DNA from 2 places in the Lysinibacillus sp. NPDC094177 genome. Region 2 is predicted to be linked to the other one. Evidence: riboswitches for the same ligand, from Rfam matches in the RefSeq annotation. Region 2 holds a riboswitch; the other holds the start of a gene.
The links. Region 2 has a riboswitch for cyclic di-AMP ahead of ACQKNC_RS02110 (TrkH family potassium uptake protein). Riboswitches for the same ligand answer to the same signal wherever they lie in the genome.
Positions count from the first base shown of each region.

Region 1: it holds a riboswitch for cyclic di-AMP, as region 2 does, so the genes downstream of both, ACQKNC_RS19685 (APC family permease) here and ACQKNC_RS02110 (TrkH family potassium uptake protein) in region 2, are expected to answer to the same signal.

Region 1 covers NZ_JBNNTW010000016.1:69,679-74,117, forward strand. The annotation lists gene ACQKNC_RS19680 (xanthine phosphoribosyltransferase) at 1-28, opposite strand, end outside; purine riboswitch at 217-318, opposite strand; gene ACQKNC_RS19685 (APC family permease) at 515-2,338, opposite strand; cyclic di-AMP (ydaO/yuaA leader) riboswitch at 2,516-2,666, opposite strand; gene ACQKNC_RS19690 (Nramp family divalent metal transporter) at 3,312-4,439, shown strand, end outside.
Region 2 covers NZ_JBNNTW010000001.1:443,461-447,899, reverse strand. The annotation lists gene ACQKNC_RS02120 (manganese catalase family protein) at 1-284, shown strand, start outside; gene ACQKNC_RS02115 (potassium channel family protein) at 339-995, opposite strand; gene ACQKNC_RS02110 (TrkH family potassium uptake protein) at 1,020-2,357, opposite strand; cyclic di-AMP (ydaO/yuaA leader) riboswitch at 2,492-2,634, opposite strand; gene rpsU (30S ribosomal protein S21) at 2,886-3,059, shown strand; gene ACQKNC_RS02100 (NfeD family protein) at 3,398-4,439, shown strand, end outside.

The DNA of each region.
Region 1 (4,439 bases), on a different contig from region 2:
GCATAATTTTGTCGTGTAATAACTTCATTTCCTTGATATCCTTCTTTCTTATAGTAATAACTCATTATGAGCAACTTACATTCCGTTACAGGCAAACGCCGGAAGCAATGCAAGTAATAAAAAACGCTGAATACTTTGATTCCAATCATCTACGAGTGGAGCAAAGCATTCAGCGTAAAAACGTCGAAACGAATAGAAAACACCTCATATGAGGTCTCCTAAAACATTGCTACCCATAGTCGATTCATTTACGGTAAATCGGTAGAAACTTGCGAGCCATATTCTCGCTATTATATGAGTGAAATAGTATAAAGCTGTAAAAACTTCTTATTTTTATCACGCCTTGGCGTCATTTCCAAAAATAGCACTTCATTCGGTATGTGCCTATATCTCACGCTGAATAAAGTCTGTTTTTTCGGAATTTACTATCATTTTAGTGAATTTTAATTGTAAACGTTCGTGTTTTACAATCAACGTACTGATTATATCAGACTATTTTCGAGCTTGCTAGTCATTATTTTAATAAATGGAAGGGCACTGTCATAATGACGACATTTTTGTGAAATAACAGCGATGCGCGAATTAATAGACTCGATTGATTGTGTAACATATGATGCCATCCTTTTTTCGGTAAAAATTGTGGGATGATCACTGTTACTTGATGGCCAGTTTTCGTACATTGATGTTCTACCTTATCAATAAATTTCATCAACGGCTGTGTAATGCTCCGATATGGCGAATAGTATGTTACAAGTCTTATATTTGGCTGCCAAGCTTTCCATTTCTCCTCGAACACTTTTGCTTCCGCTTGATCGAAAGCTACATAAAAGGCAATAATTTTATCAACGTTTAATGACTGCGCGTAATGCAATGTGTTTTCGACTACTTTCGTAATACCCGCGACTGGGACAATGAAGACATTCCCCTCAACAATCGGTAATTTCTCATTATCTAATCTTAGTTGTTGACCAACTGTTTTGTAATGCTGCTTAATACGGTGAAACGTCCAAATAATAATTGGTAAAAAGATAAACACTGGCCATACTTGAGGTAATTTTGTCACAAAAAACATCATAGCTACAATAAAGGAAATGACCGCCCCAATCGTATTAATTACAAATTTAGCAACCCAACCTTTTGGCTTTTCACGCAACCATTTTCGCATCATTCCAACTTGCGCTAAAGTAAACGGAATAAACACACCAACTGCATATAGTGGAATCAAATGCTCTGTTGTTCCACCAAATAAAAAGATTAAAACAATGGCAGCTAAACCAAGCATCAAAATGCCATTTGAATAACCAAGTCTATCCCCACGAACTTGGAATATTCTTGGGATAAAACCATCCTTCGATAAATTAACAGCTAGTAAAGGAAATGCTGAATAACCTGTATTCGCAGCAAGTACTAATATCATCGCTGTTGTTCCTTGCACTATATAATAAAAGATATTACGACCTACACTTGCCTCCGCAATTTGTGAAACAACCGTTTCTTTCGAATTTGGAGCAACTCCATAAAAATAAGCTAGGCTCACAATACCAATAAATAGCACTGCTAAAATACCACCCATAGCTAATAATGTTTTAGAAGCATTTTTTGGGGCTGGATCTCTAAAGTTAGGAATAGCATTTGAAATTGCTTCAACACCAGTCAAAGCTGAACTTCCTGATGCAAATGCTTTTAATAATATAAATAAACTAATACCTGCAACCGGTGTACCAACCTTTGGATGCAACTCAGCAGGAACTTGCCCTGTTACTATGTTATAAGCCCCTACCCCGATTAATATCAACATCACGATTACAAACAAATAAACTGGATACGCTAAAATGGATGCAGATTCTGTTACACCACGTAGGTTTAAAAGCGTTAAACATATAACAAAAAACACAGCGATTATCACATTATAGGGATGCAGACTTGGAAATGCCGAAGTAATGGCATCTGTTCCAGCCGATACACTTACCGCAACTGTTAAAATATAATCGACAAGCAACGATCCACCTGCGACTAGCCCCGCATTGACACCTAAATTTTCCCGAGAAACTACGTATGCTCCACCACCATGTGGATACGCATAAATAACCTGACGATACGAGAAAATAAGTGCTGTCAGTAATACAACTACCCCAGCAGCAATCGGTAGAGAATACCAAAAAGCAACAGTACTTACTGTCATGAGTACAATTAAAATTTGCTCAGGTCCATACGCTACTGATGACAAAGCATCGGACGATAGTATGGCAAGTGCTTTAGTTTTACTAAGCTTTTGCTCCCCCAATGCATCAGATCTCAATGGTTTACCTATAATAAAACGTTTTAATGAGGATTTCATTTACTACACCTTCTAGTTTCATAGAATGTGTTTCACATTTCTAAATCGATTACACTTTAGCATAATTGGTTTTTGTGCCATTCACCGGGGCTTTGTTTCATTAAATGAAGATAAAAAAAATCTACAAGCCATCACTAAATAAGACTTGTAGACGCTCATTCGTCTGCCAAGCTCCACTTTTCTGCTCTTAACGCTTACGAGGTTAGCTGTCGGATTCGGGCCTGAGTAGCCCTACCCTTCAATAAATGAAGAGATTCACCCCAAGATTACCTATGTAATCTGTAAAAATTGGGTCCCCCGCGTCTAATTGCTTCAGCGATTTAGAAATTTGAAACTTTTATAATGATGTCATATTACGCCTGTAATTAAAAAAAGTAAAGATGAAGAAAACGGTTACAAAAAATTTTTTTTACTTGATTTTTTGAATATTTTTATGATGGCTCACTACCTTAACCTGTGGTTGATCTCCGTTCCGATCGAGCGCTTTCTCTGGAAGCCGTTTCACTTGCGTTACAGGGTCTCATTTGTGACGCTGATTTCCAAGGTTCACTCAGCCCCACTCCAATTAACTTATATACTTGGCAACTGTCGCAACTTTGGTGATTAATCTTTATTTTTTAAGGAATAATGTTTTAATATGGGTAGGAAATATATGAATACCCGAATTGGAGATCAATTAAAAAGCCACCTTATAAGTATATTCTTGCTTTTAAAATAGCTAAGTACATTAATCCTTGATCATTTTCAAAGAATCGAATATTTTGCTATGATTCTTCAATACATTATGATACATAATCAAAATCAACGTTCATTAATGACAATTGATTTACTATACTAAAAACATTTCGAATTAAGCAAAAAAATCGAGCAAACTTCTTCACATTTTCTTATTCTAACTATAAAATAGGAATATATCATTTTCCTTTAGGAAACTTTATTTCTCCTGCGATACTCTTTGAAATGAGGGAACAACATGGTTTACAAACGAATGACAAAACCGTCAGCTGAGGCGGTTTTAAATGGAGATATAAAAGGCTGGCGACGAATCTTACCGTTTCTTGGCCCAGCTTTCATCGCAGCAGTTGCCTATATTGATCCAGGCAACTTCGCAACAAATATTACAGCAGGTTCACAATATGGGTATTTACTACTTTGGGTAATCGCCTTTTCCAATTTAATGGCAGTGTTAATTCAATCCTTATCAGCAAAGCTTGGTATTGCTACTGGTAAAAATTTACCTGAAGTAGCACGTGAACATTTTTCTAAAAAAACTTCTATTTTTTTATGGATTCAGGCTGAATTGGTCATTATTGCAACAGATCTTGCAGAATTTATCGGTGCTGCACTTGGACTGTACTTGTTATTCAATATTCCAATGTTGCCTGCAGCGCTTATTACAGCAGTCGGCTCATTTGCTATTCTAGAATTACAGCGTAGAGGCTTTAGAGCATTTGAGGCAGGTATTTCTGGCATGGTGCTTATTGTCGTATTAGCGTTTGCATTCCAAACATTTTTAGCACAGCCAAATTGGGGTGAAGTAACGCTAGGCATTTTCACACCACGCTTTGACGGAGTAGATTCTATTTTACTGGCAACAGGTATTTTAGGAGCAACCGTTATGCCACACGCCATTTACTTGCATTCTTCATTAACCCAAAGTCGTGTCGTTGGCCGAAATGATGCTGAAAAAAAACGTATATTCCGTTTTGAGTTTATTGATATTATTATCGCGATGATTGTCGCAGGCGCTATCAATATGAGCATGCTTGTTATTGCTGCAGCAGTATTCCATACACAAGGCTTAGTAGTTGAAGATTTAGATATCGCTTATAACGGATTAAAAGAGGCGCTTGGTCCGATGGCGGCGGTGTCCTTTGGTCTTGGCCTTCTCATTGCAGGTCTTGCTAGCTCTTCAGTTGGTACACTTGCAGGTGACGTTGTGATGCAAGGCTTTATTAGAAGAAAAATTCCGCTTTATTTACGTCGAGCTATTACAATGTTACCTCCTCTGATCATCATTGCATCTGGAGTTAATGCAACTTATGCACTTGTCCTAAGCCAAGTTGTTTTATCGTTTGGTATTGCATTTGCTCTTGTACCG
Region 2 (4,439 bases):
ACGCCAATCATGACAGGGCATTATTTTATCAGAATGCAGCTGGATCACCGTTTACGGCAACATATATTCAGGCTAAAGGGGATCCGATTGCTGATTTATATGAGGATATTGCTGCTGAAGAAAAAGCGCGAGCGACATATCAGTGGATTATTGATTTATCTGATGACACTGATCTGAATGATAGCTTGAAATTTTTACGTGAACGAGAAATCGTCCATTCTCTGCGTTTTAGAGAAGCTGTAGAGATTTTAAAAGATGATAGGGATAGTAAGAAGATCTTTTAAAAGAGGTGAATAGGCTGCGTCAAGAGAAAACTCCTTTTGACACAGCCTATTTGATTATTCAATATTTGCGAATAAAGCAATATCCTTCCTGTTACCGATCATTACTAATAAATCTTCCTCTTCAATAATCTGCTCAGGGGAAGGAGAAATGATAATGTCCCCTTCTCGAACAATGGCAATGACACTTACACTATACTTCGCACGAAGGTCTAAATCTCGAAGATTTTGTCCAGCCATCTTTGAAGGAATCATAATTTCTTCTATACTGTATTCTTTTGATAATTCAATATAGTTTAACATATTAGGTGAGAGAAGCTGATTAGCAACTCGCTCTCCCATATCTCTTTCAGGATAGATAATCCAGTCAGCTCCTACTTTATCTAAAACTTGCCCGTGTCTTTTTCCAAGAGCCTTTGCAATCACCTTTTTGATTCCAAGTTCTTTTAATAATGATACGGTTAAAATGCTCGATTGCATATCATTGCCTATTGCCACGATGACATAATCGAAATTGCCTATTCCTAAAGAGGTAAGAGCTTTTTCTTCTGTCGTATCAGCGACTACTGCATGTGTCACATATAGTTCAGCATCTTCGACTCTTTCCTCATTAATGTCGATTCCTAAAACTTCCTGCCCAGCCTCATGTAATCTGCGAGCTATACTTGTTCCAAATCTACCTAGGCCAATTACAGCATATTGTTTGATAGCCATTGCACTCCACTCTCCTTTATGTGATTACCCAATCATAATATTTCCCTTAGGATGACGGAATGCCTCAGATTTCCGTCGTTTTGTTATGGCAAAAGCAATTGTTAATGGACCTAATCTACCAGCAAACATTGTCAATATGATGACTAGTCGACCACCAGGTGATAGCTCAGGAGTTAACCCCATAGAAAGTCCTACTGTACCAAACGCAGAGGTTGCCTCAAATAAATACATCATAAAACTATGTCCTTGCTCAGTAATACTTAAGACAAACGTGACGAATATAACAATCATCATTCCACACATTGTGACTGTCAAAGCCTTTAAAATTGTTTCGTTAACTATTCTACGTCTAAAGAGAACAACATCTTCTTTTCCTCTAATTTGTGACCACATCGTAGCAACTAAAAGCGAGAAGGTTGTTATTTTTATTCCCCCAGCAGTGGAACCGGAACCTGCTCCAATGAACATCAGCAAGATGATTAAAAATAGTGTTGATTGTGCTAAGTCTCCTATAGGAAGAGTATTTGAACCAGCAGTCCTTGGAGTAACAGCTTGGTATAATGAACCAAGAATTTTGCCCCATTCAGACAAAGGTCCAAGTGTTTTACTATTTCCATATTCAAATAAGAAAATTAAAACCGTCGAGCCAACTGTTAAAATAAGCGTTGTGGTTAATACAATTTTTGAATGCACGGAAAGGCGTTTTGTTTCCCGATATTCATATAGTTCATTGATGACGATAAACCCTAAGCCACCAATTGTAATAAGAGCACAAATAGTTAAAACGATAAACGGGTCGTCTACATATGCGGTCAACCCATTAAAGCCTCCCATTAAATCAAATCCAGCGTTATTAAAATTCGAGATGGAATGAAAGAAGCCAAAATATATAGCTTTACCTACAGGCATATCGAACGAAAAACGAATAGATAAAATTAAACCACCTATTAATTCAATTAGTGCAGTAAATAGTAGTATCCTTCTAACCAGTCTAACAAGACCAGCCATTGTAATATTATTGAAGGCTTCTTTTAATAAAAGTCTTTCTTTTAAGGAAATTTTTTTTCCTAATAGTAAAAAGAATAGTGTTGCAAACGTCATAAAGCCTAATCCACCAATTTGGATAAGAAATAAAATAACTAATTCTCCAAATATAGAAAATGTATCACCAGTATCTACAACAATCAGTCCTGTTACGCACGTTGCAGAAGTAGCGGTAAATAAGGCGTCTAAAAAAGAAAGTCCCTCACCATTCTCCGTTGCAATAGGAAGAGTTAACAAAAACGTTCCAATTAGGATAATAGTAGCAAAGCCCAAAACAAGTATTTTAGGAGGATTTAATTTATTTTTCACTGTTTTCATCGTATTCTCCTCAATGATTGGATAAAGATTTTTTTTAATCACTTATAAAATGTTAAATTGACATAATAAAAAGACCAACTGTTTTTGTATGTTTCAAGGCATAAAAATAAACATACTCATAAGCGGTCTAATATGACCTCCTTCGCTTGAGCCGACGAAGTTAGCTGACGGGTAGAATGGCGAAAGAGTTTCTCATTCCTTCTGCAAATGCAAAATTAACCCCAAAATACTGGGTCCTCCGTTCTCATAAATAATTGAGATTTGGCTACTATACAATTGAATGTGATAATTCTACGCCCATATTCTATTTTTTGTAAACCCTAAATTTTTAGGTAACAATACTATTGTTTATTGTGGACAAAATGTAAGCCGAAAATTCCTAAAGAAATAACACCAAAAATTCTCGATATTAATTCGTACACTTTCTATTGACCATTTTTAGACAATACGTTATAATTCTTTAGTACACAGCAGATGGTTATTAGCCTATTTGTGTATTGACGTGTGTTCGGAGGGAGGGAAAGAGAGATGTCAAAAACTGTCGTTCGCAAAAACGAATCGCTTGAAGATGCTCTTCGCCGCTTCAAACGTACTGTATCAAAAAGTGGTACAATTCAAGAAGTTAGAAAGCGCGAGTTCTACGAAAAACCTAGCGTAAAACGTAAAAAGAAATCAGAAGCTGCACGTAAACGTAAGTGGTAATTTAATTTCCCATTAAAAATCCCTACGTTCATAACACGCAATTGTATGATTCACTGAGCAGACAAAAATATACCTGAAATTAATCACATTTTGATTAATTTCAGGTATTTTACATTAAGCTCAAATTTACGTACATATTGAGAAGCCGAATGTAATCCTTGCGATTCATTCGGCTTTTATGTTTGCATAGCTGTTTAGATTGTACAAGCTAAATACGGTTATTAAAGCCCGCAGATTAAAAATTCACTGTATAATAAAATTATTAAGAGATTTGTGAAACTTTTTGCATAGTCAGTCGTATATACAGTAGAGAAGCATGTTAGAAGGGAGGGAAAAAGATGCGGAGATGGAGATTCCTCAGTTATTTATTAGTTATTTGGGTGACATTTTTGTTAGCGTTTCCATTAACGTCGGCTTTTGCAAGTAGCAAGGTCTACCACATACCTATTCATAATGAAGTAGAACGAGGACTTCACGCATTTTTAGAACGAGCTTTTAAAGAGGCGGAAGAAAACGATGCAGAGGCGATTATTTTAGACATTCATACGCCTGGCGGTTTCGTGAATGCAGCAGGTGATATTGCTATGCTTATGGATGCAACGGATATACCTAAGATTGCGTATATTAACAAAGACGCGCATTCTGCAGGTGCCTTTTTAGCCTTACATGCGGATGAAATCTATATGGTGCCAAATGGAACGATCGGGGCGGCTGCAGTTATTGACTCAGTAGGAAATGCGGCAGACTTAAAGGCTCATAGTGCATGGGTTGCTCAAATGGAAGCAGCTGCAGAATCTAAAAAACGCAAACCAATATATGCACGAGCAATGGCTGATGCATCTGTTGATTTACCAAAATTTCGAGCAGGAAAAGGGAATTTATTAACTTTATCTGCTTCGGAGGCAGAAAAAGTTGGTTATTCTGAAGGGACGGTTTCGAATTTCCAGGATCTTTTAAAAGCAACGCAATTAAATGGAAGTGATATTGTACCAATTGAACCTACTTTTGCTGAAAAACTTGCTCGTTTTATTACGAATCCGATCATCGTTCCAATTTTATTGTCGATTGCAAGCTTGGGACTTGTAGTTGAGCTTTATTCACCAGGTTTTGGTGTTCCAGGTATAATGGGATTGTCAGCACTTGGATTATTTTTCTTCGGTCATATGGTAGCGGGCTTTGCAGGTTATGAAACATTACTTTTATTTATTGTAGGCTTAGCGCTTGTAGTTGCGGAATTTTTTGTCCCCGGAGGTATTGTTGGTATTTTGGGTGGTGTGCTAATATTACTAAGTCTAATACTGGCAGGTGCAAACATGATGCAAATGATTATAGCGATTTTCATTGCGCTTGTTGTAGCGATAATAGGAATGGTGATCCTGA